2 regions of the Fictibacillus sp. EA-CB0309 genome follow, and region 2 is predicted to be linked to the other one. Evidence: a T-box and tRNA genes for the amino acid it is inferred to sense, from the RefSeq annotation. Region 2 holds a T-box; the other holds one or more tRNA genes.
The links. The T-box of region 2 lies ahead of argS (arginine--tRNA ligase). A T-box ahead of a tRNA ligase gene usually reads a tRNA of that ligase, here a tRNA-Arg.
Positions count from the first base shown of each region.

Region 1 (11,229 bases), 1.8 Mb from region 2:
TTCCCTACGAAGAGCACTCTTCAAAAAGGCATGGAAAATGCATTGGAGATCACAAATCAGCAGTTGATTAGCAATAAATAGGGAGTGAGGGGAAAAAATGAGGATTCCTATTTTAAAATTGCACGAATATTTATTGATCACTATTCAAGTAGAAATGGACGATCAAACAGCCCTTCAATTTCAAGAGGATTTGCTTAACAAAATTCACGATACAGGGGCAAAGGGTGTTGTTATTGACTTAACGTCAGTAGACATGATTGACTCCTTCATAGCAAAAGTTCTTGGAGATGTCGTGAGGATGTCAAAGTTGATGGGAGCTCAAGTTGTATTAACAGGAATACAGCCTGCGGTTGCTATTACTTTAATTGACCTTGGAATTTCAATGAGGGAAGTTTCGACAGCACTTGACTTAGAACAGGGGCTTGATAAATTGCGTCTGGAACTGGAGGGATGATTATGGACATCCAATCCTGTGTGGAAGTACGCAATGAATGGGACATCGTAAGTGCCCGTCAACTTGGAAGAAACATGGCTAAAGAGCTTGGTTTCGGAAATGTTGATCAAGCCAGAATAACAACAGCGATTTCCGAACTCGCCCGTAATATTTATTTGTATGCCGGCCGAGGAAAGATTTGCATTGAACCAATCGATCAATTAGGAAAAAAGGACTGCGAATCGTAGCCTTAGATAATGGTCCTGGAATCCGAGAAATCCGAAAAGTTATGGAAGACGGCTATACAACTTCCGGCGGATTAGGAGCTGGATTGCCAGGTGTGAAGCGTTTAATGGATGAATTCTCTATTGAATCCACGGTTGACGTGGGAACGGAGATATCTGCTACTAAATGGCTTCGTTAGGAGGAGAGCTCTTGACTGCAAAGGACGCACTAACGGAACGTTACCAAGATTTATTATCAGTCTATCTAAAAGCCAAAACCGAGACGACACTCTATAAAGCCCAGCAATTTAGCCGGAAACTATTGGAGCAGCAGATTTCACCTGAAGATTTAGTGAGCTTGCACATTCAAGTAATGGACGAGCTTTTCCCGGATATGTCAGAAGAGATGAGAGATTCTTTTGACTTTCTGCTTGAATCTATGATTGGTTATGGCTTTGCTTACCGCGAACACCAAAGTCTGCGGGATAAACAGCAACAGCTGGAATCAGAAATTGAAGTTGCCGCAAGCATGCAGCAAACATTGCTGCTTAGCGATGTACCTGACTTTAACGAGTTGGACATAGGCGTTGTAAGCGTTCCTGCTAAAAAAATGAATGGCGATTATTATAATTTTGTTAAAAGCGGCAATAGTCTTAGTGTCGCTGTAGCTGACATTATCGGTAAAGGCATACCCGCTGCACTCTGTATGTCTATGATTAAATACGCGATGGACAGCCTGCCAGAAGAACAGATGAAACCTCATCTCCTGCTGGAAAACTTAAACCGTGTTGTTGAACAAAATGTTCATAGCAACATGTTCATTACAATGTTCCATGGTGTATATGAACCGGAAAGCCATAAGTTCTTCTATGCAGGTGCCGGTCATGAACCAGGATTTATTTATCATGCAAAAGAAGATAAGTTCCACGATCTTATTGCTAAAGGCCTTGTTCTGGGGGTTTCTCGCACAACAACCTATCATCCGTATGAAAAGGAGATAGAAGTTGGAGATATGGTCATCTTGCTCTCAGATGGAGTGACCGAGTGCAGGACAAGCAAAGGATTTATTGAAAGAGAAGAAATTGTTTCTCTCATTCGTAAATATATGGATCTACCCTCTCAAAAAATTGTTGAGAATGTATTTCAGGAGTTGGATCGGCTTCAAGGGTTCGAGCTCAGAGATGATTTTACTTTAATTATTTTAAAAAGACTGGTTTAAACAGTGTTCAATTAGGGTAAAGGTACCTTATGGTTCCATACAAAGCTTGGGGGGAAAAACAAATGAATTTGCAAATTAATCAAGGCCAAATAAATGAAACATATGAATTAAATCTTACTGGGGAAGTAGACGCATATACGGCTCCGAAACTTAAAGAAGTCATGCTTCCGTTAACTGAAAAAGAAGGGAACATCGTAATCGTCGACCTTTCTGGTATAGAATATATGGACAGCACGGGATTGGGTATTTTTGTAGGAGCTTTAAAGTCTTCTAAAGCCCACAATAGCTCATTAAAGCTAAGAGGCATGACAGAACGCGTTAAACGTATCTTTGAAATTACCGGTTTAACTGAGGTAATGGACATCGAAAGCGGAGTAAAGGGGGAGGCGCTATGAGAACAGCGTCCGACTATATTGAAATGAACGTTCCGGCAAAGCCGGATTATGTGGGAGTAGTCAGATTAACGATATCTGGTCTGGCAAACCGCATGGGTTTTGCGTTTGATGAAATTGAAGATATTAAGATTGCTGTTTCAGAAGCTGTAACGAATGTTGTAAATCATGCTTACACAGAAGGAGATCAAGGCCAAGTTCGCATTGGCTGCAATATACATGATGACCGCATGGAAATTACGGTTGTCGATCAAGGAAAGAGTTTCGACGTTGAATCTATCTCTAAAGATCTTGGCCCTGTAGATGGTAAATCAGTTGATCAACTGCATGAGGGAGGTTTAGGCCTCTTTCTGATAGATACACTAATGGACAAGGTAGAAATAAGCAGTGAAGCCGGTGTCGTTGTAATGATGACAAAGTATCTTCACAGAGATGAGGTGGAGGAACATGTCGACAGAATCTCACCAGCGCCTTCACAGTAAAGAACAGGTCTATGCATGGATTGATGAATTACAGCAAGATCCAAAAAACGAAGAAATTCAAACAAATCTTGTATTGCAGTATCAAGACTTAGTACATTCTCTTGCACGAAAGTTTTCTAAAGGGAAAAGCATCCATGATGATTTAGTTCAAGTAGGTATGATCGGACTGCTTGCTGCTTTTAGAAGATACGACAAAACGTTTGGCAGATCTTTTGAATCATTTGCCGTTCCAACAATTGTTGGAGAAATCAAACGTTTTATTCGTGATAAAACATGGAGTGTGCATGTACCGCGCCGTATTAAAGAACTAGGTCCGAGAATCAAGAAAGCCGTTGAAGAATTAACGACTCGCTTGCAAAGGTCACCTAAAATCTTTGAAATTGCTGAGTTTCTGGAAGTTTCAGAAGAAGAAGTTCTAGAGACGATGGAAATGGGTAAAAGTTATCAAGCTCTATCCGTGGATAGTTCTATTGAAGCGGACCAAGAGGGTAGTACGGTTACACTTCTCGATTTAGTTGGATCCAATGATGATGGTTTCGATCAAATCGATAAAAGGCTACTTTTGGAGAAAGCATTTGCTGTTCTTTCTGAACGTGAACGTGAAATCCTGCAGTGTACGTATTTTGAAAACTTAAGCCAAAAGGAAACAGGGGAACGTCTGGACATATCCCAAATGCATGTTTCCCGATTGCAAAGAAGAGCGTTAGAAAAACTAAAAGAAGCGTTGCGAGTATCACCCTCGGAGGCGCTTAGATGATCGAACACTATCAATTTAGCAGAGCATCTGTTTCCTCTTACCAGAAACCTAAAAAGGGAAATGATCTTTGCGGAGATAGTTTTTATGTGAAAGAAACGGAAGATTATTTGATTTGCGCGGTTGCAGATGGTTTAGGAAGCGGCAAAATGGCGAAAGAAGCTTCAGGAGCTGCTACTGACATAATTGATCAGCATCATCATGAATCAGTGGAACAGCTGATGCATCTTTGTAACGAGGGGTTAAGACATACTCGAGGTGCTGTAATCGCAATTGTTAAAGTCGATTACAAAAATCAAACAGCCACTTATTCAGGTGTAGGTAACATCCGTTTTATGATCTCTGCTGAAAGACAAAGAGCCATACACCCTTTAACGAAGGCAGGTTTTCTAGTAGGGAAGCCTGAGCGATTTAAAGTACAGGATTTCAAGTTTGAAAAAGAGTTAACATTAATGCTTTATTCTGATGGCATGGATATTCATACACAAAGTCGATCACTCTTAACGAAAATGATTTCTCCAAAAGAGTCTGTCATTTTTATAAGTGGATTGCCACAAGATATTAACGACGATGCTACATGCATCGTAGGCCAAGTAAATATTAGTTAGCTAAACATCATCCTTATCAAGATTTTAGGATGGTGTTTTTTGTTTTTGAATCTTTTTCACTCTTCATTTGCAAGTTGATTGAAGTGCAAGTTGCGAGACTCCTACGGGACGAGCGGTCAGGTGGAGACTCCTAATGGCGCAAAGCGGCAGGAGGCTCACCGCACGCCCCGTGGAAAGCGAGCATCTGGAGCGGAAATCAACCACTTCCAAAAGCATCGTTGGATACGAAAAAGAAGCCTTCACTTTTTTACGGAGCAACTTCATTGGTTTATAATAGTAGTAATTGATTGAAAAAGGAGTGTTCTTATTGGGACAACCTATTAGTGAACAAGCATTACGTACAATGGAACAAGAACTAAATGTAAAAGGCAAACAAATTAATCAGGTTATTGCTCTTTTAGAAGAAGGAAATACGGTCCCGTTCATCGCACGTTACCGAAAAGAATTAACGGGCGGTCTGGATGAAGTGCAGATCAAAGACATCATGGATCGTTGGACGTACTTGCAAAACTTAGCGACTCGAAAAGAAGAAATCATTCGTCTTATCGATGAACAAGGAAAACTTACTGAAGAATTAACAGCTTCTATTTCGAAAGCTCAAAAGCTGCAAGATTTAGAAGATATCTACCGTCCTTATAAACAAAAAAGAAGAACTAAGGCAACGGTAGCCAAAGAAAAAGGACTTGAGCCACTAGCACATTGGCTGTTGGAACAAAACAATGATGATCCACTAACAAAAGCTGCGGCATACATAAACGAAAAAAGAAGTGCTTTCAGCTGAAGATAGTCTAACAGGGGCAAAAGATATCATTGCTGAAATGCTGTCTGATGACGCGGATATGCGAAAATGGATCCGCGAAGATACATTTACTAAAGGCGAGATCAAAACAGATGGCAAGAATACCGAAAATGATGAGAAAAAAGTATTCGAAATGTATTACGAATACCAAGAACCGATCCGAAAAATCGTTCCACATCGTGTTTTGGCGGTTAACCGCGGCGAGAAAGAAAATATTTTGAGAGTAAGTATCGTAACTCCATCAGAATTAATTCTTTCTAAGATGGAGAGAAAAACGATCAAGCGTTCCAGCTCGCCAGCGGCAGCTTATATACGCGAAGCGATGGAAGACGCATATAAACGATTAATTTCTCCTTCTATTGAACGTGAAATCCGAACCGCTCTAACTGAGCAAGCGGAAGAACGCGCGATTCATATTTTTCTGAAAACGTAAGAAGCCTTTTATTGCAGGCTCCGTTGAAAGGGAAAGTTGTTCTTGGTGTCGACCCTGCATACCGAACAGGATGCAAGCTAGGTGTAGTGGATGAAACGGGAAAAGTCTTGCATATTCAAACCATTTATCCAACACCGCCGCGATCAGAGGTAGAAAAATCTGCTGTTGTTGTGAAAAAGTTGATCGATCAATACGACATTGAAATTGCTGCGATTGGAAATGGAACCGCATCACGCGAAACAGAACAGTTTATTGCTGAAACGTTAAAAGACCTCGAAAAATCAGTGGCCTATGTCATTGTAAACGAAGCGGGTGCGAGTGTTTATTCGGCCTCAAGTGTAGCGCGTGAAGAATTCCCTGACCTTCAAGTGGAAGAAAGAAGTGCTGTATCTATCGCACGAAGACTTCAAGATCCGTTAGCAGAACTTGTGAAAATCGACCCGAAGTCTATCGGAGTTGGCCAGTATCAGCACGATGTTTCCCAAAGAAGACTTGGGGAAGAAATTTCATTTGTGGTGGAGACTGCCGTTAACCAAGTAGGGGTTAACGTAAACACAGCTTCTTCTTCATTGCTTCAATATGTTTCGGGGTTGTCCAAAACAGTCGCACAGAACATTATCGTAAAACGAAATGAAGTCGGGAAATTCAAAAACAGAACAGAACTTAAGAAGATTCCGCGACTCGGTGCGAAAACGTATGAGCAATGTATCGGGTTTCTGCGAGTGGTTGATGGAAATCAGCCTCTTGATCAAACCGGCATTCACCCAGAAAGCTATCCAGCGACGAAAGCATTGTTAAAAGAACTCGGATTTACTCCTGCTGATATAGGTTCAGAAGCTCTGGCGGAAAAATTAAATAACATATCGCTTGATGCCACATCTGAAAAATTGGATATTGGTGTACCGACTTTAAAAGATATTATTGAGGGTCTTACTAAACCAGGAAGAGATCCGCGTGATGCTTTTTCAGGGCCAGTGCTTAAAACAGATGTTCTTAAAATGGAAGACCTATCTCAAGGGATGGAACTGCAAGGAACCGTTCGCAACGTCGTTGATTTCGGAGCATTTGTAGATATTGGTGTAAAACAAGATGGGCTTGTGCATATCTCGAAATTAACAAATCGTTTCATAAAGAACCCAATGGATGTTGTAAGTGTAGGACAAGTCGTAACCGTATGGGTAGATTCTGTAGATGTAGCTAAACAACGAATCGCCTTAACGATGATTGCTCCTAAATAAAACAACTACCGAAAAAACATCAACAAGATAAAGCACTTCTCCAGTAAATTACTCTTCACTGGAGGAGTGTTTTTTGTTATAAAAGAACCAGCACTGATTAAGTAAGCGGATTTGGTAACGATCTTTTTGATAATAAGCACGACGGAGCTGTCTTTTAAACCATGTTGGCATATAGAGAACCTCCTTGAACTTCCCAATCCGTTATTTGTGTATTAGTCTATGTATAGAAGCTTGTTGATGTGAACTTGAAATGTAAGGAGCTTGACCATGACTGACGTGGAATTACAAAAACTTACCGAGGAAATTTCTCTTCAGTTCTTCGATAAACCGTTTCGGCACAGAGCCAGATTTAATAAAAGGCTGCGAACAACAGGAGGACGATATCTTTTAAGATCTCATGACATAGAAATGAACCCGCATCTTTACGAGGCATTCGGCATGGACGAATTGATTGGGGTCATTAAACATGAGCTTGTGCACTACCATATGCATATTGAAGGTAAAGGGTATAAGCATGGTGATTACGATTTTAAGTATTGGCTAAATAAAGTAGGCGGCTCTCGCTTCTGTCAGTCCATACCTGAAAAAAGAAGAACAGAGAGTTATAAATATCACTATATCTGCGCAGACTGTATGCAGTCCTATAAAAGAAAGAGAAGAATTGACACGAAAAAGTATGTATGCGGAAAGTGCCGAGGAAAATTAAAACAGGTTTCTTTAAAATAGGGTGTTGACTTCGATTATAGGTATGTGGTAATTTAATAAAGTCGCTGTTAGACATACCTTTTACATAGCTTTCTTAACAAGGTAGCTAAAGCGATAACGGCTCAGAAAAAAACTTCGAAAACGGGTTGACATCTGACGCTGAAACAATTATGATATTAATTGTCCTTAAAAGACATTCCACAGTAGCTCAGTGGTAGAGCTATCGGCTGTTAACCGATCGGTCGTAGGTTCGAGTCCTACCTGTGGAGCCATACAGAGAAGTACCCAAGTGGCTCAAGGGGCTCCCCTGCTAAGGGAGTAGATCGCTAACGCGGTGCGAGGGTTCGAATCCCTTCTTCTCTGCCATCTGGCCCGTTGGTCAAGCGGTTAAGACACCGCCCTTTCACGGCGGTAACACGGGTTCGAATCCCGTACGGGTCACCATATACTTTCATAAAAGCAATACCTATAGATTGATGGACTCGTGGTGTAGTGGTTAACATGCCTGCCTGTCACGCAGGAGATCGCCGGTTCGACCCCGGTCGGGTCCGCCATTATTTCTAAGGTGTTGGGCTATAGCCAAGCGGTAAGGCATCGCACTTTGACTGCGACATGCGTTGGTTCGAATCCAGCTAGCCCAGCCATTTTTTATTTTTAAGATGAGTGTTTAAGATACAAACACTAAACCTTATTAACAGTAAGAGCCATTAGCTCAGTCGGTAGAGCATCTGACTTTTAATCAGAGGGTCGAAGGTTCGAGTCCTTCATGGCTCACCATTTTCAAATTAATATGCGGGTGTGGCGGAATTGGCAGACGCGCTAGACTTAGGATCTAGTGTCTTTGACGTGGGGGTTCGAGTCCCTTCACCCGCACCATATTAATTTTCTCAATAAGTTGCAGTGCTCATGCGCTGGCATCTAGCCGCGCGGTCGTGGCGGAATGGCAGACGCGCTAGCTTGAGGGGCTAGTGGGGGTATCCCCGTGGAGGTTCGAGTCCTCTCGACCGCACCAACTTTTACAAATAACATATAATGCATTGAATAGGCGCCCTTAGCTCAGCTGGATAGAGTGTTTGACTACGAATCAAAAGGTCGGGAGTTCGAATCTCTCAGGGCGCGCCATATTTCGGGAAGTGGCTCAGCTTGGTAGAGCACCTGGTTTGGGACCAGGGGGTCGCAGGTTCAAATCCTGTCTTCCCGACCATTCTTTATGCGGGTGTAGTTTAGTGGTAAAACAAGAGCCTTCCAAGCTCTGGTCGTGAGTTCGATTCTCATCACCCGCTCCAATTTTTTACGGGCCTATAGCTCAGCTGGTTAGAGCGCACGCCTGATAAGCGTGAGGTCGATGGTTCGAGTCCATTTAGGCCCACCATATGATCGTAAAAATGATCAAAAAAAGATTTTAAAAAAGAGCTTGACTTTATAACATTGATTCGGTAAGATGATAAAGCTGTCTCGAAAAAAGACAAGCCAAAAAGTTCTTTGAAAACTGAACAAAAGAAATAGGTAAGGAATTAAATTAATTCCGTCAGTTTTAAAAACGAGCAAGACAAACACTTTTATGGAGAGTTTGATCCTGGCTCAGGATGAACGCTGGCGGCGTGCCTAATACATGCAAGTCGAGCGAATGAAGAGGAGCTTGCTCCTCTGATTTAGCGGCGGACGGGTGAGTAACACGTGGGTAATCTGCCTGTAAGACGGGGATAACTCCGGGAAACCGGGGCTAATACCGGATAATAAGAAGAAACGCATGTTTCTTTTTTGAAAGTCGGTTTCGGCTGACACTTACAGATGAGCCCGCGGCGCATTAGCTAGTTGGTGAGGTAACGGCTCACCAAGGCGACGATGCGTAGCCGACCTGAGAGGGTGATCGGCCACACTGGGACTGAGACACGGCCCAGACTCCTACGGGAGGCAGCAGTAGGGAATCTTCGGCAATGGGCGAAAGCCTGACCGAGCAACGCCGCGTGAGCGATGAAGGCCTTCGGGTCGTAAAGCTCTGTTGTTAGAGAAGAACAAGTACGAGAGTAACTGCTCGTACCTTGACGGTACCTAACCAGAAAGCCACGGCTAACTACGTGCCAGCAGCCGCGGTAATACGTAGGTGGCAAGCGTTATCCGGAATTATTGGGCGTAAAGCGCGCGCAGGCGGTCTCTTAAGTCTGATGTGAAAGCCCACGGCTCAACCGTGGAGGGTCATTGGAAACTGGGAGACTTGAGTGCAGGAGAGAAAAGTGGAATTCCACGTGTAGCGGTGAAATGCGTAGAGATGTGGAGGAACACCAGTGGCGAAGGCGGCTTTTTGGCCTGTAACTGACGCTGAGGCGCGAAAGCGTGGGGAGCAAACAGGATTAGATACCCTGGTAGTCCACGCCGTAAACGATGAGTGCTAGGTGTTGGGGGTTCCACCCTCAGTGCTGAAGTTAACACATTAAGCACTCCGCCTGGGGAGTACGACCGCAAGGTTGAAACTCAAAGGAATTGACGGGGGCCCGCACAAGCAGTGGAGCATGTGGTTTAATTCGAAGCAACGCGAAGAACCTTACCAGGTCTTGACATCCTTTGACCACTCTAGAGATAGAGCTTTCCCCTTCGGGGGACAAAGTGACAGGTGGTGCATGGTTGTCGTCAGCTCGTGTCGTGAGATGTTGGGTTAAGTCCCGCAACGAGCGCAACCCTTGACCTTAGTTGCCAGCATTCAGTTGGGCACTCTAAGGTGACTGCCGGTGACAAACCGGAGGAAGGTGGGGATGACGTCAAATCATCATGCCCCTTATGACCTGGGCTACACACGTGCTACAATGGATGATACAAAGGGTTGCGAAGCCGCGAGGCCAAGCCAATCCCAAAAAGTCATTCTCAGTTCGGATTGTAGGCTGCAACTCGCCTACATGAAGCCGGAATTGCTAGTAATCGCGGATCAGCATGCCGCGGTGAATACGTTCCCGGGCCTTGTACACACCGCCCGTCACACCACGAGAGTTTGTAACACCCGAAGTCGGTGGGGTAACCCTTTGGGAGCCAGCCGCCGAAGGTGGGACAGATGATTGGGGTGAAGTCGTAACAAGGTAGCCGTATCGGAAGGTGCGGCTGGATCACCTCCTTTCTATGGAGATTATGAAACAGCTTCGACTGTTTCGTAAGTACACCTATTCTTCTTTTGTTCAGTTTTGAGAGAACTAACTCTCAACTAAATAACACTTTTTATGATTCATTCTGAAAAGGTTATTTTCTATGTTCTTTGAAAACTAGATATCGACATCCAAACAATATGCAAGGCAGATTTAACAATCTGCGCCAAGCAAGAATCTTTGATGTGTAAACATCATATAAGGTTAAGCTAGAAAGGGCGCACGGTGGATGCCTTGGCACTAGGAGCCGAAGAAGGACGGGACGAACACCGATATGCCTCGGGGAGCTGTAAGTAAGCATTGATCCGGGGATTTCCGAATGGGGGAACCCACCATCCGTAATGGGATGGTATCCATATCTGAATACATAGGGTATGAGAAGGCAGACCCGGGGAACTGAAACATCTAAGTACCCGGAGGAAGAGAAAGCAAATGCGATTTCCTGAGTAGCGGCGAGCGAAACGGAATCAGCCCAAACCAGAGGGCTTGCCCTCTGGGGTTGTAGGACACTCTACATGGAGTTACAAAGGAACGAAGTAGGTGAAGCGGTCTGGAAAGGCCAGCCAAAGAAGGTAACAGCCCTGTAGCTGAAACTTCGTTCTCTCCTGAGTGGATCCTGAGTACGGCGGGACACGTGAAACCCCGTCGGAATCCGGGAGGACCATCTCCCAAGGCTAAATACTCCCTAGTGACCGATAGTGAACCAGTACCGTGAGGGAAAGGTGAAAAGCACCCCGGAAGGGGAGTGAAATAGATCCTGAAACCGTGTGCCTACAAGTAGTCGGAGCCCATTAACGGGTGACGGCGTGCC
Region 1 covers NZ_CP169271.1:52,743-63,971, reverse strand. Annotated here, with positions in the region: gene ACEWFH_RS00410 (STAS domain-containing protein) at 1-81, shown strand, start outside; gene ACEWFH_RS00405 (STAS domain-containing protein) at 98-454, shown strand; partial or broken gene ACEWFH_RS00400 (anti-sigma regulatory factor) at 457-857, shown strand; gene ACEWFH_RS00395 (PP2C family protein-serine/threonine phosphatase) at 869-1,876, shown strand; gene ACEWFH_RS00390 (STAS domain-containing protein) at 1,939-2,271, shown strand; gene rsbW (anti-sigma B factor RsbW) at 2,268-2,750, shown strand; gene sigB (RNA polymerase sigma factor SigB) at 2,716-3,507, shown strand; gene ACEWFH_RS00375 (PP2C family serine/threonine-protein phosphatase) at 3,504-4,112, shown strand; gene ACEWFH_RS00370 (hypothetical protein) at 4,203-4,403, shown strand; partial or broken gene ACEWFH_RS00365 (Tex family protein) at 4,456-6,582, shown strand; gene cmpA (cortex morphogenetic protein CmpA) at 6,631-6,753, opposite strand; gene ACEWFH_RS00355 (SprT family protein) at 6,850-7,308, shown strand; tRNA gene ACEWFH_RS00350 (tRNA-Asn) at 7,485-7,559, shown strand; tRNA gene ACEWFH_RS00345 (tRNA-Ser) at 7,563-7,653, shown strand; tRNA gene ACEWFH_RS00340 (tRNA-Glu) at 7,657-7,731, shown strand; tRNA gene ACEWFH_RS00335 (tRNA-Asp) at 7,766-7,841, shown strand; tRNA gene ACEWFH_RS00330 (tRNA-Gln) at 7,857-7,931, shown strand; tRNA gene ACEWFH_RS00325 (tRNA-Lys) at 7,989-8,064, shown strand; tRNA gene ACEWFH_RS00320 (tRNA-Leu) at 8,080-8,163, shown strand; tRNA gene ACEWFH_RS00315 (tRNA-Leu) at 8,214-8,299, shown strand; tRNA gene ACEWFH_RS00310 (tRNA-Arg) at 8,333-8,409, shown strand; tRNA gene ACEWFH_RS00305 (tRNA-Pro) at 8,415-8,491, shown strand; tRNA gene ACEWFH_RS00300 (tRNA-Gly) at 8,500-8,573, shown strand; tRNA gene ACEWFH_RS00295 (tRNA-Ile) at 8,583-8,659, shown strand; rRNA gene ACEWFH_RS00290 (16S ribosomal RNA) at 8,846-10,393, shown strand; rRNA gene ACEWFH_RS00285 (23S ribosomal RNA) at 10,621-11,229, shown strand, end outside.
Region 1: it encodes a tRNA-Arg, which carries the amino acid that the T-box ahead of argS (arginine--tRNA ligase) is inferred to sense. The anticodon was not compared.

Region 2 (19,888 bases):
TTTGATATTTTTTAGAATACCATCGCGTTCTGCGCTGATTTCGATGTTTACTTTATCTGTTTCAAGCTCTACTAAATCTTCACCTTTAACAACTGCTTCGCCTTCTTTTTTAAGCCATTGTGCTACTGTACCTTCTGAAATAGATTCGGCTAATTCCGGAACTTTAACGTCAAACATGTTCACGGCCTCCCTCTCGCGATTGTATGTCTAGTGCTAATGATGTTTGGATGATTTGTTCTTGTTCTTTTTTGTAGATGTCTGGCTCCCCACCAGCCGTACTCGAACGTTCTTGTCGACCAATATAAGAAACATGTGCTCCTTTAGGTGCAACGGCACGGAGTTTCGGTTCGATGTATAACCATGACCCCATGTTCTTAGGTTCTTCTTGAACCCAGATCAAATCTTCAACGTTTGGATACTCATTTAAAAGAGCTGTCATCTCTTCTTCAGGGAACGGATAGATTTGTTCAACTCGAACGATGTGCATTTCTGTTCTAGTCACTTGATCTTGCTCAAGCGCTTTTTCAAGGTCAATCGCAATCTTACCAGAGCATAACAAGATTTTCTTCACTTTTTCTTTTTCCTTGCCTAGGCCAGGTTGCTGTAATAATGGCATAAAGTGGTCGCTTTCAAATGCTTCCGCCAATGATGCCACCTTCGCATCACGAAGCAAGCTCTTTGGAGTCATAACAACCAACGGACGAACTTCATCCATAGAAAGAAGTTTTGCCTGGCGTCTTAACAAGTGGAAATACTGAGAAGCTGTACTTACGTTTGCTACAGTCCAGTTGTTTTCTGCTCCTAGCTGCAAGAATCTCTCTAAACGTGCACTTGAATGCTCTGGTCCTTGACCTTCATATCCATGTGGAAGAAGCATAACCATTCCGGATTTTTGACCCCATTTTGCACGTCCTGCTGATAAGAATTGATCGAACAGAACTTGAGCTACGTTTGCGAAATCTCCGTATTGTGCTTCCCAAATAACAAGCGTCTCAGGAGCAAAAACATTATATCCGTATTCAAAACCAACTACTGATGATTCTGATAGCGGGCTGTTATGAATCGCAAAAGAAACATTGATATCATCCATTGCATGCAATGGAGAGAACTTCTTACCGTTTTCACTATCGTTCAAAACAAGATGTCTTTGTGCAAAAGTACCACGCTCAGAGTCTTGCCCTGTAATACGAATCGGTGTTCCATCTTTAAGAATGGATGCAAACGCTAATGATTCCGCCATACCCCAATCAATTTTTTCTCCTTGGAACGCTTTGCGTCTGCGTTCAAGAATTCTTTTGATTTTAGGGTAAACATTAAAGTCCCCAGGGAACTTAAGCATGTTCTCCGTGAGCTCCTGAAGATCAGTTACCGAAATTGTGGTATCGATATCAGGAAGTGCTTTTGATAACGGATCCGGAAGTCTTGTGTCTTCCAGTTTAAATTTTTCTTTGCGGCCGTGTACTTTTTCGTACTCGGTTTGGTGCTTAGTTAAAACATCATCCTCGATGCCTTTAACTTCTTCTTCCGTTACTACGCCTTCTTTAATAAGCTGCTTTGCGTAAACATCGCGAACAGTTGGATGGCTGTTAACTTGTTTATACAATTTCGGCTGTGTTGCAGAAGGATCATCCATCTCGTTATGACCGAATCGACGGTAACCGATCAAGTCGATCAGAACGTCTTTTTGGAACTTTTTACGATATTCGTATGCAAGATGTACAGCAGCAATACATGCTTCCGGGTCATCTGCATTAACGTGAATGATCGGAATCTCGAACCCTTTTGCAAGGTCACTCGCATACTTCGTAGAACGCGAATCTCCGCTATCCGTTGTAAAACCAACTAGGTTGTTTGCGATGATATGAAGCGTTCCGCCTGTTTGATAACCTCTAAGTCGGCTTAAGTTCAATGTCTCAGCGACAATACCTTCACCAGGAAAAGCAGCATCTCCATGAATAAGGATCGCAAATGCTTTTGACGTATCTTGAACAGGATAACCTTTGCTGTCGCGTGTTTCTTGAGCAGCTCTTGTATATCCTTCAACAACTGGATCTACATACTCTAAATGACTTGGATTGTTCGCAAGTGAGATTTTGATTTTGTGTGATTGATCTGTTTCAACCAAACGGGATGCACCTAAGTGATACTTTACATCCCCTGTCCATCCAAAGTTAATTCCTCTAGAACCTTCAGAAGGAATTAGCTCTTTGTTTGGAGAATGATGAAATTCAGAGAAAATTAATTCGTAAGGTTTTCCAAGAACGTGAGCAAGTACGTTTAAACGTCCTCGGTGTGCCATTCCGATTAGAGCATGTTCAGCTCCGTCACGGCATCCTTCTTTTGCAGCTTCGTCAAGCATTGGGACAAGCATGTCAACGCCTTCAATAGAGAAACGCTTTTGTCCAACGAATGTCTTATGAAGGAATTTCTCAAAACCTTCAACTTCTGAAAGACGCGTTAAAAGGTTTTTCTTATCTTCTGCTGTAAATTTAGGATAGTGCTGGCTTGTTTCTACCATGGTATTTAACCATTGGCGTTCTTCAGTCTCATGTACATGACTGAACTCATAAGCGATTGTTTTGGTATACACTTCCTGCAGCATTTGAATCGCTTGATAGCCATCTTTAACGCTTGATGGCGCCTCTTTCCAAATAAAGGAAGGTGGTATCGCTTTCAAATCTTCTTTTGTTAAGTTAAATTCTTTTGGGTCAATATGGTGGTTGTCTTTAGGAAACTCTCCAACTGGATATAAGTTAGCAGCTAAATGACCGTAAGTACGGATGTTTTCTGCCAATTTTAATGCAGCTGCCAATTTCTCTAAATCCATTCCATCAAAACTCTGTGCAGTACGTTGATTTGGTTCAGAACCCTCACTTGGAGGACCCCAAGCATCAAATCTCTCTTTGAATGAACTGTCAACAGATTCCGGATCCACGCTATATTGATCATATAGTTCAAGGACATAAGCCAAGTTTGGACCGCTCAGTCCTTGCCAAGGATTTTCTGATTTGGAACGTTGATGACTCATCTTTTGTTCCCTCCTGCTTCCCTTTGTAAGTATTGTGCTGTTGCTGTTAACAGGTGATTCATCATTTCTCGCCCTTGATATTTCCCTATTTAAAGCGCTCTCAAACAATGAATGAAAAGAACCTTATCATTGATAAGGTTTCAACTGTAAGCAATGGTCATTGCCATTATACTATATTTTCGCAGAAAGTGAATTTTGTTTTTTACGATTTATGAGATAATTTGCCCATTTTGTTCTGCTGAGTGTAAATATAAGGAGTGCAATCCAGATTAAAGTAAATGAAATGACGTGAATTGTGCTGAATGTTTCATGATACAAAAACACACCCAGGATCAGCATAATGGTCGGTGCTATGTATTGCAGAAAACCGATCATGGTCATGGAAATACGTTTAACTCCTTGTGCAAAACAAATAAGTGGTACGGCTGTAACTAGGCCTGCTCCCATAAAAGGAATGTCGTTAAAGTTCCACCTGAAATAAATGAAGCTTCACCATTCCATTGAAGGTAAACCAAATAAATAAACGCAAAAGGAACTACAAACATGGTTTCAAAGGTTAATCCAGTTAACGAGTCAAAGCTTCCTAATTTTTTGGCGAGTCCATATAGGCCGAAAGAAAGTGCTAAAAAGACAGCCACCCAAGGAAATTCTCCATATTGCCATGTTAAAAGGAATACACCACAAGCTGCAATAATAAAAGAAACAATTTGCCAGCTGTTTAATTTTTCTTTTAGTACAAGCATCCCTAAAATCACACTTACAAGCGGATTGATGTAATAACCTAAGCTGGCTTCTACTACATGATCTGTATTTACAGCCCATATATACATCACCCAATTTCCGCTAATCAATATGGAGGCAGTTAAAACGGAAAAAAATTGTTTTCTATTGGTAAGGAGGACTCTTAAATCTTTTTGTAAAGCATCTTTTCGTTTTAAAAGAATCATTACACCTACCATCAGTAAAAATGACCAGAAGATGCGATGTGCTAAAATTTCACCTGAACCAACTAAATCGAGAGGCTTCCAGTATAGAGGCAGAAAACCCCAGATTAAATAGGATAAAGCTGCATTCCATATACCTTTTGTATGTTCATCAGTTTTCATTGTCTGCTCCCCGATTCCTTATATAAGTTGAAGTTATAAGATTATATAACGGAACATCAAAGGTTTGCCAGCAACATGACTTAAACAGCCCAGTCATACCTTTCTACATTCGATTAGGTGTTTGAATCCCTAATAATCGCAGACCTTCTTTTAGTACAATCTGAATGGATGCACATAATGCTAATCTTTCGGATGTTTCAGTACTGTTTAGGATTTTAACGTTTGCATAATATTGATTAAATTTATGAGATAGCTTCAACAAATATTTTGATATGACGGAAGGTTCTTTTCGGTTAAACGCCAGTTCAACCATTGCAGGAAAATCGTTTAAGACGGAAAGGAGTTCCCAGCTTTCTTCCTCAATGGAAATTTTTTGTGGCAGCTGCCCTTCAAAGTTTCCTTTGTTTAATAGCGTTTGAATTCTTGTGGCCGTATATTGGACATAAGGACCTGTATCACCTTCAAATTTAAGCATTTGGTCAAGTGAAAATTCAACATCGTTTCCTTTTTCATTTTTCAGATCATGAAATATGACAGCGCCAACACCGACTTGTCTTGCCACCGTCTCTATTTCTTCGAGTTCTGGATTCTTCTCTTTGATGTTTTGTTCAGCTAACTGTATTGCTTCTAATATTACGGTTTCAAGAAGCACGGTTCTCCCTTTTCGAGTGCTCATCTTTTTGCCATCTTGTAAAATTAGACCGAATGGTACATGGTGCATGTTATTCGACCAATCGTGGCCGAGTTTTTTAACACACGCTTAACTTGTTCAAAGTGTAAGGACTGTTCATGACCAACCACGTAGAAAGCTTGATCGAAAGCGTATGTGTTTTTTCTATAGATGGAAGCAGTAAGGTCACGTGTCGCATAAAGAGTTGCACCATCAGTCTTTTTGATCAAACAAGGTGGTATATCATCCCCTACTCTTACAATCTGAGCACCTTCAGATGTTTCTAACAAGTTCTTTTTCTGAAGTTCTGAAACCGTTTCTTCCATCTTATCGTTATAAAACGATTCACCGTTGTAAGAATCAAACTGTACATCCAGAAGTTCATATATTTTTTGAAACGCTTTTAATGAAGCGTCTTTAAACCATATCCATAATTCTGTCGCTTGTGGATCATGATCTTCTAATTTCTTGAACCACATTCTTCCCTCGTCATTTAATGAAGAATCGTTATCTGCCTCTTCATGAAAACGAACATATAGCTTTGTTAGTTCTTCAATCGGATTAGCTCGTACTTTATCTTCTTCTCCCCACTTTAAGTAAGCGCAGATTAACTTCCCAAACTGAGTTCCCCAATCACCGATATAGTTGATTCTTACCGTTTTGTATCCGCATTTTTCGCTAATGGATGCTAATGAGGAACCAATCACAGTAGAACGGAGATGGCCCATTGAAAAAGGTTTTGCGATATTAGGAGATGAAAGGTCGAAAACAATTGTTTTCTCATTTCCGAAAACATGATTTGCATAATTCTCTTTATCTTTTAATATCTTCGTTAAAAGCTCTAAAGCTGCTATTTTTTTATTATGAAATACATTTAAATAGCCGCCTGCTGCTTCTGTTTTCTCGAAATGTTCTGGAATAGTTCCTGAGGCAAGCTCGTTAGCGATTTTATTTGGGGACTTCTTTAGGATTTTAGCCAGCTGAAAACAAGGAAAGGCTAGATCCCCTTGATGAATTTGTTTTGGCTTTTCAATTAAACTCTCAATTTGGTCTAACGATAGCTCATCACCCAGTTTATTCTTTAGATAAATGGCAAATTCTTTTTACCGTTCATTCTTTTTCCCTCCCTAAATAAAAAAACCGCCTCTTCTAATTAATAGAAGAGGCGGATGACCGCGGTACCACTCTTGTTGCCTTAATAAGGCCGCTTGATCTGTTAACGGGATGTGCCCGGTTTGCCCTACTGTAAATTTCGAGCAAACATTTCCAAAGTGCGCTTCGTCTGAAAGTTGTGCCAGGCTTTCACCAACCCTAGCTCGCTATAACATCCTTTGCAGAGTACTCTCTTTTCATAAATGTTCTGTCTATAGTTTTCCATATTATATGAGGGCAGATGTAAAAAGTCAACTTATTCCTTTTTATCAAAATCCAAGTAATCTCTCATTTTTTTAATATACCGCTTTAACCTGAACAGTGTTTCTGTTCGCAAATATTTGGAAGTGAATGCGGCTGATATTGCAGATACTGAAACAAAAACCCCATGATTCGAAACCCTTACAGGTATAACGCCAGTATAGATTGTTTCGCCGCTGTTTTTATATAAAAGTTCTGTTGAAACAAGCACGATTTTTTCACCCGCTTCCTCTCCAGGCAGAACAGATTGAACTTCAAAAAGAAATTGTACGCTCATAGTTTCTCCTTTACGTGTGTTTCATATGTTTTATGATATAATGCATTGTCTTGAATTGACAGTTAAAACAATAAAGGAAGTATGCAGATGATACAGACATATTCATTAAGAGATAAATATAAAAGTTTCTTATTATTAGTCGTCCCTGTTCTAATCACTCAATTAGGGTTATATGCTATGAATTTTCTTGATACGGTAATGAGCGGACGTTCAGGAGCTGATCAGCTAGCCGGTGTCGCTATTGGATCAAGTTTATGGGTTCCTATTTTTACAGGTCTAAATGGAATCTTAATGGCACTAACCCCCATTGTTTCACAGCTACAAGGAGCTAAAAATACAAAAAGTGTGCCGAGGTCCGTCATGCAGGCTGTGTATTTATCCGTTGTCATATCGGTTATTGTGCTCATACTAGGTTCATTGGTTCTAAATCCAATACTGGGAGCCATGTCGTTAGATCAAGAAGTCGAGAAAGTAGCAAGAGGCTATTTGATTGCATTAGCTTTCGGTATTCTTCCTCTATTTTTATATGGAGCTTTACGTTCTTTTATCGATGCACTTGGTCAGACAAGAATAACGATGTTTATAACACTTATCGGATTACCTATAAATGCCGTATTTAATTATCTGTTGATATTCGGTAAAGCGGGTTTCCCAGAATTAGGCGGTATTGGTGCTGGTGTTGCTTCCGCCATTACGTATTGGATCACAGCTCTTATAACTGTAATCATTGTTATGAAATTCAATTCTTTTAGACGATATAAACTCTTTCACACGTTTTACTCACCATCATTAAAAGCTTGGAAAGAACAATTAAAGATTGGCATACCGATCGGCCTAGCCATCTTTTTTGAAGTAAGTATATTTGCAGCAGTTACTCTACTAATGAGTGACTTTAATACGGTTACCATTGCCGCTCACCAAGCTGCGCTGAATTTTGCGTCTTTCCTCTATATGCTGCCGTTGAGCATCTCTTTTGCCCTCACCATTGCAGTTGGATTTGAGGTAGGGGCTGGTCGATTTAAAGACGCTGCACAGTATAGCTATATCGGAATCATTACAGCAGTAGGTTTTGCTTTAATTCTTTCGGGCTTTCTTTTTGTATTTGATGACCAAGTCGCTCGGATGTATTCAAATGAATCAGAAGTAATCAAACTCACGACTTCTTTTTTATGGTACGCTGTATTTTTTCAATTAGCTGATGCATTCGGTGCTCCCATTCAAGGCGCATTAAGAGGATATAAGGATGTAAATGTAACGTTCATGCTTTCCTTTATTTCTTATTGGGTCCTTGGACTGCCGGTAGGCTATTACTTAGCTAACTTTACAACACTCGGAGCATACGGTTATTGGATTGGACTTATATCAGGTTTATCAGCTGGAGCCGTCATCTTATTTGCCCGGTTAAAATATATCCAATCACATTCCTATTCCTCTTCAGAACAAAAATAAACCAGCCGAGCGGCTGGTTTATTTTTGTTCAAATAGAGTTAGATACTCACCGTATCCTTTTTCTTTTAACTGTTCTTTCGGTATAAATCGAAGTGCAGCTGAATTGATGCAATAGCGCAATCCTCCTCGATCACGAGGACCATCCGTAAAAACATGTCCTAAATGAGAATCTGCATCCTTACTCCGTACTTCTGTACGAATCATCCCATGTGACAGATCTTCTTTTTCTTCAACGGTAGAAGAACGTACGGGTTTTGTAAAGCTTGGCCAGCCACAGCTGCTATCAAACTTATCAAGAGAACTGAATAGTGGCTCGCCAGAAACGACATCTACGTAGATCCCTTCATCAATATGATTCCAAAATTCGTTCTGAAACGGTGGTTCTGTTGCATCGTTCTGTGTCACGTTATATTGCATAGGGCTTAGTGATTTAAGAATTTCTTGTTTTTGTTTCTTATCTTCCCAATGAGACTTTATAAATGTGTCTCGACCAGACCCTTGTCTATAGCGCTTGTAATGAAAAGGATTCTTTTTGTGATAATCTTGATGATAATCTTCAGCAACATAAAAAGTATCAGCGGGTAAAATTAAGGTAGCAATTGGTTTGTTAAAACGTCCACTTTCATCTAACTCTTTCTTAGATTGTTCTGCGACTGCTTTTTGTTCATCATCGTGATAAAAAATCGCTGTTCGATAGGAGTCTCCTCGGTCATAAAACTGTCCTCCTGCATCAGTCGGATCAATTTGTTTCCAAAACACAGATACTATTTTTTCATAAGAGATAATCGAAGGATCAAATGTAATCTGAACTGCTTCAAAATGCCCTGTTGTCTCACTGCAAACTTCTTTGTACGTAGGATTTTCTGTATGTCCGCCCGTATAGCCTGATTCAACTTTTATAATGCCAGGCCATTCCTCAAAAGGTGTAACCATACACCAAAAGCACCCACCAGCAAAAGTAGCTTTCGCATAGTTACTCATGAAATCCATCTCCTTTCATAACTGTTTGTTACATCATATAAGAATAAGAGTCAATTGCATAGAAAAAGGCTTTGATCTTTTTGTTGTTTTCTAAAGGATTGCTGCTATTGATCCTTTTTTATTTCTTCTTTGAACAGTTGATTGAAGTGTAAAGGTGTGAGACTCAGGCTAGGACAGGAGGGCAGGTGAGACGCTTAAGAGTGAAACGTCTAAATGTGGCTCACCGCCTGCCCCGCGGAAAGCGAAGCACTTGGAACGGAAATCAACTACTTTCAAAAACAACATGGATTACAATATCACCCTATCCTTTTTTAACAATTGGACCTACCGTTACAGGTTTCTTGATTGGAGCTGGAGGTTTATTTCTTTTTGTTTACGGGTATTTTGTAAGAAATAATATAGACCTGTTAAAACCATGGCACCTCCAATCCATTGGGAGACTGTTAATGTTTCTCCGATCAATACGTAAGCCAGCAAAGTTGCTCCAACGGGTTCACCAAGAATAGCCATGGATATCGTTGCGGCTGTTACATATTTTAAAAGCCAATTAAAGAGTACATGTCCGAAAACAGTTGGGATGATGGCAAGCAATAAAAATATGCCCCATTCCTTATCAGGATATCCAATCATGGGTATGTTTAAGAAAGCATTATAAACAACAAAAACAATTACAGCTGTTAAAAACACAGTGAAGCTATAGAGAGTTGCGGGTATTGTTTTCAGTAGCTTTTGACCGATCAACATATGCGCAGCTACTACAATCGTACCTAAAATGGACAGCAGATCTCCCTGGATATGCTGAGCTGAAATACCGATATCTCCCCAACCAATCATAATCGCACCAGCTATTGCTACAATCATTCCTATTATTGCTGCTTTAGAAGTTCTTTCTTTAAACGCTATGAATGCACCAACCATTACAAAAACAGGCTGTAATGAAAGGAGTATCGTGGAACTGGCTACGGTCGTTAATTTTAAGGACCCCATCCAAAATAAGAAGTGTAATGCTAAAAATGTTCCTGATAAAAATAATAAAGCTGCATCTTTAAACGAGATTTTTTGAGGAAAGCAAATTGTTTCCAAACAAATGGGAGCATTAATAATAATGTAAACAATAAGCGGTACATCCCTTGTACAGAAACTGGGGCTTCTGACCACTTAACAAAAATGGCGGAAAAGGAAATGGCAATAATCCCTATGATTAACGGAATAAATACTGGTATTTTAAGTGAATCGTTATTCAAGTTCTCACCCTGCACTTTCTAGACATATTTATGTTATTATCAATAACTAATACTTTGTTATGACAAGTTATAATTTCAGGAGGAGGATAAAATGAAAAAAAGATATATCATATCCTTACTTCTTTTGCTAATGGTAATCGGTACAGCGGCATGGTACTACTACCCACAGTATAAGATAAATCAGATCAAGAAAGAATCTGTAATTGACATAAACGACAGTACAAAATCAGAACAAATCACATACCTTGATTATCTTAATAAAAGTTCGGATTCCAGTTTTAACCACTTAGTCTTAGGTGATTCTGTCGCACAAGGCAGGGGCTCAGAAGAAGGAGGATTCGCAAACAAAGTCAATGATAACCTCCATAACTTAACGGGTAAAACGTTCATTTTGGAAAATCAAGGCGTTTCAGGCGCAACAAGCAAAGGATTATTGAATCAGCTAGAAATACCTGCTGTTCAGCAATCTGTTAAATCTGCCGATATTATATCAATCAATATTGGCGGAAATGATCTTGTACAAATAGCAAAAGAAGAAGGTCCGATTAAAGCCATTCAGAGTTATGACGAAGTGAAAACCGGATATAAGAAAAATTTGAACGAAATCTTTGAGACGATTAGAGAGCAAAACCCTAATGCCATATTAGTATTAAATGAACTATACAATGTTGTGAACTCAGAGCAAAAATATTACCCTGCAACGGAAAAGCTGCTAAATGATTGGAACTTAATTGCTTATGAGACCGCACTTACTTATAAACCAGCACTTGTTGTTCCTGTGAGTGATGCTCTTCAAACTGAAGATATGGATAAATGGCTGTACGATTCTATTCATCCTAATGACGAAGGATATGCAAGAATCGCAGACAAAACGATAACTACATTTCAAAATCAATCTTATAAAGAAGCGCAATGAGGGTTTGAAGAGTTGCAAAGTGGTGGCAGCTCTTCTATTATCCCATTCCAATTTTTAATTTGAGGCAAATAATAAAATGTCGTTGCCTTGGAGAGATCTTTTAGAGTACCATTCGGGTCGTACATAATGACACGTTTATTATTGCCGAGCGCAATCCCCATCTCAGTATGACACCCTTTTCCTCCAGGCAATATAACAATGATTACATCAGAATTCATAACCGCATCAAATTCTTTTATACCGATATTAGCAAGATCTTCTTTTGTTTCTGCCCTCTCATTCTGAGTCCAATCGTATGTAAGTTCCCAGTTCAGCTTCTTTGTTATTTCAGCTCCTACTTTCTTTACTAATGATTTGTTCACAAAACCAGAGGCAATATAAAATTTCATCGTACACTCTCCCCTTTTTTCTTATGTAAAAATCATATTACAATCACTCAATAAAGAACATCTAAACTTGCATCTATTTGTGAACATGTTAACATAGTACTTTAAATAAAAGGCTGCATTTTAATTATTATTGTTTTTAAAGGGTTGATTTCCGTTTCAGGATGCTCGCTTTCCACGGGGCGTGCAATGAGTCCCTTGCCGCTTTGCGCCTTAGGGGTCTCACCTGACCGCTCTTCCTAGCCGTAGTCTCGCACCTTACACTCCAATCAACGAGCAATAGTAGCAACAAGTATATAGCAAAGAGCAAAATAAAATTACTACAAATTGAATAACAAAGAGTCCGCTTCACTTCTAAGTTAAAACAGCCTAATGAGTCGACTAAAAAGTAGCGGATAATCCAAAATTATTGAAAGAGGGTTGCATGTTAAAATACAGAAACATTACATTCATTGGAGCAGGTTCAATGGCAGAAGCAATGATTTCAGGATTAATCAATAAAGCTGGGATTTCTCCAGATCGAATTACGGCTGCAAACCATTCTAATGAAAATAGAAGAATGGAACTGAATGAAAAATACAACATTCAAACGATGGCTTTTAAAGAATTAACTTTAAGTAACACAGATGTGATTATTCTTGCGGTAAAACCAAAACAAGCAGAAGAAGTTCTACAACAAGTAAGACCAGCACTTCAAGATCATCATGTGATTTTAACCGTACTTGCAGGAATTTCAACACATTATATCGAGGAGATCTTAGAAAAGCGTCTTCCTATCATCCGTGTAATGCCGAATACGTCAAGTATGATTGGTGAATCTATTACGGGAATTAGTGCCGGTAAGTATGTAAAAAATGAAAATTTGGATTTAGCTCAAGAATTATCGAAAGCCATTGGTAAAGTAAAAATCATATCTGAGAAACAGATGGATGTTTTTACAGGCATAGCAGGAAGTGGTCCTGCGTATTTCTATTATCTTTTAGAACACATGGAAGATGTAGCGGTGGAAAATGGCTTGGATCGTGAGTTGGCGCGGGATATTGCAGCGCAAACACTATATGGTGCGAGTAAAATGGTGATGGAATCGGATGATTCTCCAGCAGAGCTTCGTAAAAAAGTTACTTCACCTAATGGTACAACTGCGGCAGGTCTTGAAGCTCTTGCAGAAAATGGAGGCGGTCTAGCCATTGAAAGAGCAGTTGAAAATGCAGCGAAGCGTTCAAAAACATTGAGAAAAGAATTTGAAAAAGTTCCGGCGCTATAAAATAAGTAAGACAGCACAAGCTTTTACACGGCTTGTGCTGTTTTTATATTTATTCTATCTCTTTAAAGCCTAGCTCAAATAAGGAGACGGCTATCACCTGGTACCCCTTTTTGTTTGGATGGACACTGTCAAAGGAAACAAGCTCCTTTTCTCTCCCTTTAAAAACCTGATATAGATCAGCCACTCTAACATTCGGTAACGATTCATAACTTTTTATATGATTATTAAATAAGTGTACCCATTTAATCGCTTTACTCCATTTAAAATACGGATTATAAAGTGTACATATTCGAATGATAAAAGGTTCTTCTGCATCCTTTTTTAATCTGAAGATGACTTTAAAGATCTTCTTTAAGTTTTTTACAAAGTTCAAGTGCGCGATACAGAGGGTCTTCATCATGCGTCAGCATATATTTAAATGCCGCTTGAATAAGATCGTTCCCTCCAGCTGTTATTAGAATAATTTTAGAATTTTTTATTGAATTTCTTACTGCTTTGTCTTTTAAAGAGTTGAGAATTTCTTCAGAGGTTGTGCCGGTAACCGCAAAGTTATTAACAAGGATCTGTTTATTAAAAATATCTTGAGTGAACCCTACATACCTTCCTACATAACCTTTTCCAAATACGGGTGCCCCTACTCCAACGGTTAAGGAATCCCCGATTGCAGTTAATAACCAATCATAAGAAGCATTGTATTTAGCCATACATTCCTTATCCTCCTTTTCGGCAACACACCTCTACTTATAAAATATGATGTGAGCAAAATTTGGACAGGGCGTTTTCATCACTTCCTATGAAGGGTTATGTCCCTTTTTAATTAGTTGAATATACATATATGGAAACTATTTTGAGGTGATTTTTTTGAAAGAGAAATCTATGAGAATGTTCCCATACGGCGGATACGATCCTTTCTCCACTCCTACTGCAAAGGGTTACGCAAATAGCCAACAAGTACCCGACAGACCGCCATATGCGCCTGCAACTCCAGCTCCAATGCCGCAGCAGCAATATTCACAAGGATTTAACCAACAGCCATATATGCCCTATATGATGCCAATGATGCCTCCGGGTATGCCGCATCCGATGATGCCAGGCATGCCGTTTAACCAAAAACAAGGGCAAGGGAATCAAATGGGAATGTATCAGAATAACCAAGGATCTGGTCTGAACTTCGGCAAAATGATGGGCGGAGCAAATCAAGTTATGGGGCTTGCACAGCAAATGGGCAACATCCTTTCCTTCTTTAAATAGAAGCCATTATTCATGGCCTCTATTTTTTTGAGTAAACGATAATAGTGTTTCAAAAGAAAAGCAGATTCTAACTTATGAAGGCCCGCCCAATAAGACATCCAGATTGGAGAAGAATGCTTTTTTACCAATCTTATCTTTTCAATCGCAAAATCATGTTCTGAAAACCAGTTCGATTGAAAAAAAGGTCCTGTATAACTTTGTTTCCAAACGTCACAAAGAAAAGGACTATATATTTTATGATTCTGTTTCGTCTTAAAGAAAGAAAGTTTTTCTTTCGGATATTTCTCTTTCTTTTTGATTGAGTCAATAGGATTGAAAACACTGCTATCATAATCGGTACGAGAACCAGTGTGAGGGTTTTGAAGTGCAAACTTATAGGAGTTATGAAAATGTTTAGGGTTAAAAAGAACATTGTATAAATTCTGACCTAGTTCAATTCTTGAATTAAGGTCTTCAAAATTGTACATGTTCTTACCAACTGAATTCTTTAACGGCAATACAGGAAATAAGATTTGAGAAAGCTGAAGCCATTCTTGGATGCGATAAGTCAATTTATTTAATAAACGCTGGTATTCCTCTGTTTGAACAAGGTGTTTTTCAATGTGACTTTGTTCATTTATAATTTGTGCGATGGGTAGCAGCGGGCTCTGATCTCCCTGAAAATACAATTCCCAAACTCCTTCCATAAATGGAGAGACATTAAAAAAGGGCAAAGATAAAATAGGGATACTCCCTTCTTCTTACTTTCTTCATATAAAAGCAATTGAGGGTATGCGTCTTCGAAGATCATACTGTTTCCCTTTTCTAGCATCGTATATAAATTCTCAGCAAATAGATCGTCAAGGATGTGAGGCAAGAATTCTCCTTTTAAATCAGTCATAAAATATCCTGCATTCCTTGAGACCATATGAGCTAAAAATGACCATTCTATCTCATGATTTTTCTTGAAAAATGATAAATATGCAGCCGTTCGGGTAATGTTGTTCCTGTTTTTTGATTTTGTTTCGTCTTTAATTTTTCGTATTAACTCTTTGTTGTTTCGAAGATTGATTCTTACGCTATTTGTGCGTTTCATAATTCGCAACCATTGTAATTGAAGCTGTACTATTTGCTCTGAACTCAGCTCCCAAATCACTTTCTTTCTACTTAATAGAGAAAAGGGCTGAAGCAAGAAATCAATTGGAATGAGTGTTAATTTTGTTAGTAACCGCTTAGAAGCATTCAAGTTTAACACCCTCCCTTCTTATCAATGTATGAACAATGCAACTAAAAAACACCCTTTCTGAATAAAGGGTGTTACATTCATGCTTATTTTGTTGCGACTCCGCCAGATAATAAAAATTTCATGGCGTCCTCTGGTTTGATATCAAGCACTTTGACTTTATCTTTAGGAACTAAGAACGTGAATCCAGCGATCTGAAAAGTTTGGGGAATATAGACGGCAACGTGATCAGCCAATTCATCACTTAAGCTGCTAACATCTTCTGTGGTAATAAAACCAACACTTTTCATATTTAGTTCTGGATATTCAATCAGTACAACGGTTGAAAACGATCGTTTTTCACCAAAAAGAGAATGTATGGTATCTTTGATTACCGTATAAACCGTTTTGACAAAAGGCGTTTTTTCTAGGATTCGATCAATGAGCCGAAATATTTTCCCGGAGATATATTGTGTTGACATCCATCCTAGAACGGTGATTAAAACAATGGTTGTGATAAGTCCGATCCCCGGAATATAGTCTTCTTTTAAGACGTCCTTTAATAAATTGCCGAGGATGCTATCGAGAAATCCGAAAATCTTATAGATGATATACACGGCCAATACAATCGGAAGGATCGTCAACAATCCATTAATAAAGTATTTAAGTAATGTTTTCATGTTTTCCTCTAGAGAATCATTTACTAAGATTTTAAAGCAGATGTTTTCTTTTCAATCACTTGCTTAAAGTTTTTTTGAAGTTTTGTTGTGACAGGACCAATTTGGTAAGTTTGATCCTTCATTCCTAACAATTTAACAACAGGCGTGACTTCCATGGTTGTACTTGTAATAAAAACTTCATCAGCATTCACCAATTCTTCAATAGAAAAAGCTTCTTCTGCTACAGGAACTCCAATATCCTCTGCAATTTTTAAAACGAGTTGTCTTGTGATTCCATTTAAGATTAGGTTAGTTGCAGGATGTGTTTTAAGTGTACCATCCTTAACAATAAACACGTTAGATGACGAACCTTCTGTAATTGTTCCATCTCTATGCTGAATCGCTTCTTGGCAATCATAGTCAGCTGCTTTTCGTTTAGCCATTACATTTCCAAGCAAGTTTAAGCTTTTGATGTCACAGCGAAGCCATCTGATATCTTCAGTCAAGTACGTTTGGATCCCTCTTGATTGAGATGCAGCAATCGAATCCAGTGAAACAGATTTTGCAAAACCAGTAACAACACTTTGCATATTCCGTTCATATAGATGATTTCGCGGTGCAACTCCACGGGTCATTTGGATATAAACCATACCGTTCACAACATTGTTCTTAACAATCAGTTCATCCGTTAATTGCTTTAAAGTTGGGATATCATACGGCATAGAAAGTTCTAACTTTTGAGCACTCTGCTCAAACCTTTCAAAATGCTCATCAAATCCAAAAGGTTTACTGTTATAGACAAAAACAACTTCATAGATGCCATCACCAAAAAGGTAACCTCTGTCTTCAGGGTCTACCGGAATAGAACCACTTTTAATAATCTGATCGTGATATAAAACATATGAATTTTCCATGATTTTACCACCCCATCTATAGGATATGTATACAATTGAGCTTTCATCTACTTTAAATGAAAAAGTGACTCCCTTCAAGAGTCACTTTTAAGAATGTAGCATTTAATTGATTGAACCACCAGCCTGTTCATATCTAGCCATGAATTCTTGTTTAAATTGATTTGTTAGTGCCAAGTCATGAATCCAAAGCGCATTTTCGTCATTTACATCATTGCCGTTCGTACTCCAGTTCGTAGAGCCTGTTATAACAAGCGGGTCACTCGAAGTATCAGCATCAATGATAAAATATTTGTGGTGCAGCTTTCTGGATTCTTTATCCATAAATACAGGAGCTGGATTTTTCCAGCGTGTGTTCGGATTATTGGTGCTCGTTTGAGTAGCGGTTCTGCCAGTCATGTCGATGGATGCAGACCACCACATGTTCCAGAATGAATCATCAAAGACACCTTTTATATCAAAACCAGTTTTTGTTCCTTCTAAATCGTTAGGGGAACCTTCCCACTTCACTTTCAGTGTGTCAACTAAAGCTTGATCTGACCAAGCAAAAATGCTGAAATACGTATTTAGGTGAGCAGACTGTTCTAATGTTTCATTCATTTTTGGAACGGCGTTATCTCCTGGTGAAAAATAAACTTCCACGCTCTTTCCACCTACTGTAACTTGGTGAGGTGTATTATCAATTTTTCGTGATCCAAAGTTCGATACAGCTGCATTAGGCTGCGTACCTGCGCTTCCCCACATTTCATCAAACTCTGTTTTGTAAATACTAGAAAGTTCATTTGAATGAAGTTCGATTGAATGATTAGAATTTCCGTCTAGTATTCCATTTGCTCTGTTTTCATCAGTGCCATAAAGTCCAGTCGTTGTGAAATTCCAACTGCCTGTAAAGACCCATTTCCCGTCAACAACTACAAACTTATTGTGCATTTGAGTATCTGGAGAATAATAGCTGTTAGTTTCTTTTTCCTCACCATCCACTAGCATGTGACCAGTCTGACTTTGACTACCCACCGTAACTGTGCGTTGGGTGAAATCGTTGAATCCATCTGAAGGAAGGTTATATTCTGTTCTTTTTGCCGTGTCTTCTACTGCAAAAATAATAGAGTCTGAAAAGATGTGTACATCATCCGCTGTATTAACTACCCCATCTTTTCCTCTTGCTAATTTTTCTAAATATATTTTCATAAGCTCATATCGAGCATCATGTTCTGCATCTGATAATGGTTTTGAGTCAGCTAACATTCGTACAGAAACCCCTGTAGATGCTTTTTCGATTAATGCATTTACGATGTTAGGAAGGTTGATCTCATATGTTGCTATGTCAATCGAATCAGTTGCTGAATTAATTCTATTTAAAAGTCTGTTTTCAAGATTAATATTGTAATTGGCTCCGTTACCAGGTGTCGCAAATTGTGTTAAAGCACTTTTATTAAAATAGACATTGATTGCTCCAACTTCATTACTAACATTATTTAATTGTTCTGCTTGTCCATTTGAAGTGCCTTGGATGTTCCCTGGTGTTCCAAATCCTGCATCGTAGCTGGCAGTTGCTGTTTTCCAGTTCTGAATGTCCTCTCCGCTAGCCGACATGTTTTCCCTTTCCATGGTTGCTCGTGAAGTAACATCTCCTGCATACCACTTGGAAACTGCATCACTTATTCCGTTCGAAGGATCAAGCAGTTGAAGACTTTCTCCTGTATTTGATAGAGCACCTGTGAAAATCTGATTGGCTGTAACACCAGGCACTGTTAAATCGTCAGTGCGTTCCAGTAAAAAGGTATCGCCAGGACTAATTGAACCACTAAGTTGAATAGTAGGAGTCCCATCTGTTGATTTTAACGTCCAACCATCAAGTTGTATGGTTTGATCAGTAGGATTATAAAGTTCAATCCATTCATCATTCGCATCTACGGTTGTCCCCATCCAAGCAACTTCAGAGATAACTGGTCCTTCAACTGTTCCTGCAGCGCGAACTTGGTCATGGTGTGAATTGAACGCGAAAACAGAAGTCATCAATACAAAAACAGATATACTTTTTTTCCATTTCATAAAACAAACCCCTTTTTGAATGTTATGTAAGCCATGAAAAATCATAGCATAGGAACAATAGAAGTTTATTTATGATTTTGAATTGTAAAGAAAATTCATCCTAAAGAACTTTATGTATAAAAGTTTTGTGTAGAATTTTAAGTAGATGGTCCTACTAAGGAAGCAGTATGCTTGGCCATGGGGTGGTTTATCTTTCTTAGAGTGTGTGTAACTAATGTAAATATAATTTAAGTTGTTCATCACAAACAAACAAATAGAAATATTTTTTCTCCCAGTATAGATAACCCGTGGGCTAGCCTTCTCTCATCTTATAAAAAGCTCTTTTCTAAAAGATTATTGCTTTCAAACCTCATTTCTTCTATGACAGTTGATTGGAGTGTAAGGTGCGTGCCTGCCACATGAGAAGCTTCCTGCAAGGCATGCGACGAGGAAGCTCAATGCGATAGCATTAACTTGTAGACGCAGGAGCAAGGGACTTTTTTATAGGCGGGCAGGTGAGACACTTAAGAGTGAAACGTACGAATGTGGCTCACCGCCTGCCCCGCGGAAAGCGAGCACCTGGAACGGAAATCAACCACTTACATAAATAACAAAGATTACGAAAACAGTCTATAAATAAAAACCACCCGTGACAACGGGTGGTTTTCTCTGCGGCTGGAAGCCTTTGTTACTGGCCAAGCCCTAAAGGGCCTCGGAAGGGTTCGCCAGGTGCACTACTTCTACCGGCCAGACCTCAAAGGCCTCCTGGTTACCTTCTCTGTTTTTTCTTTACCTCTTCACCTGTAAATGGATCAATGTATTCCATCATGCTTATTTGTTCTGCGACTACATCATCTTGAATTTGATTACGAATGTATTCTTCTATCACTTTTTTGTTTCTGCCCACTGTATCTACATAAAAACCGGTACACCAAAATTTTCGGTTCCCGTATCGATACTTCAGGTTAGCGTGCCGATCAAATATCATCAAACTACTTTTCCCTTTTAAGTAGCCTACAAACGAAGATACACTTAGTTTTGGTGGTATGCTCACTAACATATGTACATGATTTCGGCATGCTGTAGCTTCAATGATTTCTA
Region 2 covers NZ_CP169271.1:2,132,908-2,152,795, forward strand. Annotated here, with positions in the region: partial or broken gene odhB (2-oxoglutarate dehydrogenase complex dihydrolipoyllysine-residue succinyltransferase) at 1-177, opposite strand, end outside; gene ACEWFH_RS11865 (2-oxoglutarate dehydrogenase E1 component) at 170-3,028, opposite strand; gene ACEWFH_RS11870 (EamA family transporter) at 3,200-3,475, opposite strand; gene rarD (EamA family transporter RarD) at 3,460-4,134, opposite strand; partial or broken gene argS (arginine--tRNA ligase) at 4,238-5,895, opposite strand; T-box leader at 5,963-6,166, opposite strand; gene ACEWFH_RS11885 (hypothetical protein) at 6,213-6,494, opposite strand; gene ACEWFH_RS11890 (MATE family efflux transporter) at 6,582-7,943, shown strand; gene msrA (peptide-methionine (S)-S-oxide reductase MsrA) at 7,962-8,924, opposite strand; partial or broken gene ACEWFH_RS11900 (DMT family transporter) at 9,255-10,168, opposite strand; gene ACEWFH_RS11905 (GDSL-type esterase/lipase family protein) at 10,260-11,084, shown strand; gene ACEWFH_RS11910 (group-specific protein) at 11,066-11,473, opposite strand; gene proC (pyrroline-5-carboxylate reductase) at 11,895-12,734, shown strand; gene ACEWFH_RS11920 (GDSL-type esterase/lipase family protein) at 13,073-13,438, opposite strand; gene ACEWFH_RS11925 (hypothetical protein) at 13,596-13,985, shown strand; partial or broken gene ACEWFH_RS11930 (DUF2515 family protein) at 13,931-15,060, opposite strand; gene ACEWFH_RS11935 (DUF502 domain-containing protein) at 15,294-15,866, opposite strand; gene dat (D-amino-acid transaminase) at 15,890-16,759, opposite strand; gene ACEWFH_RS11945 (phospholipase D-like domain-containing protein) at 16,862-18,808, opposite strand; gene tnpA (IS200/IS605 family transposase) at 19,557-19,888, opposite strand, start outside.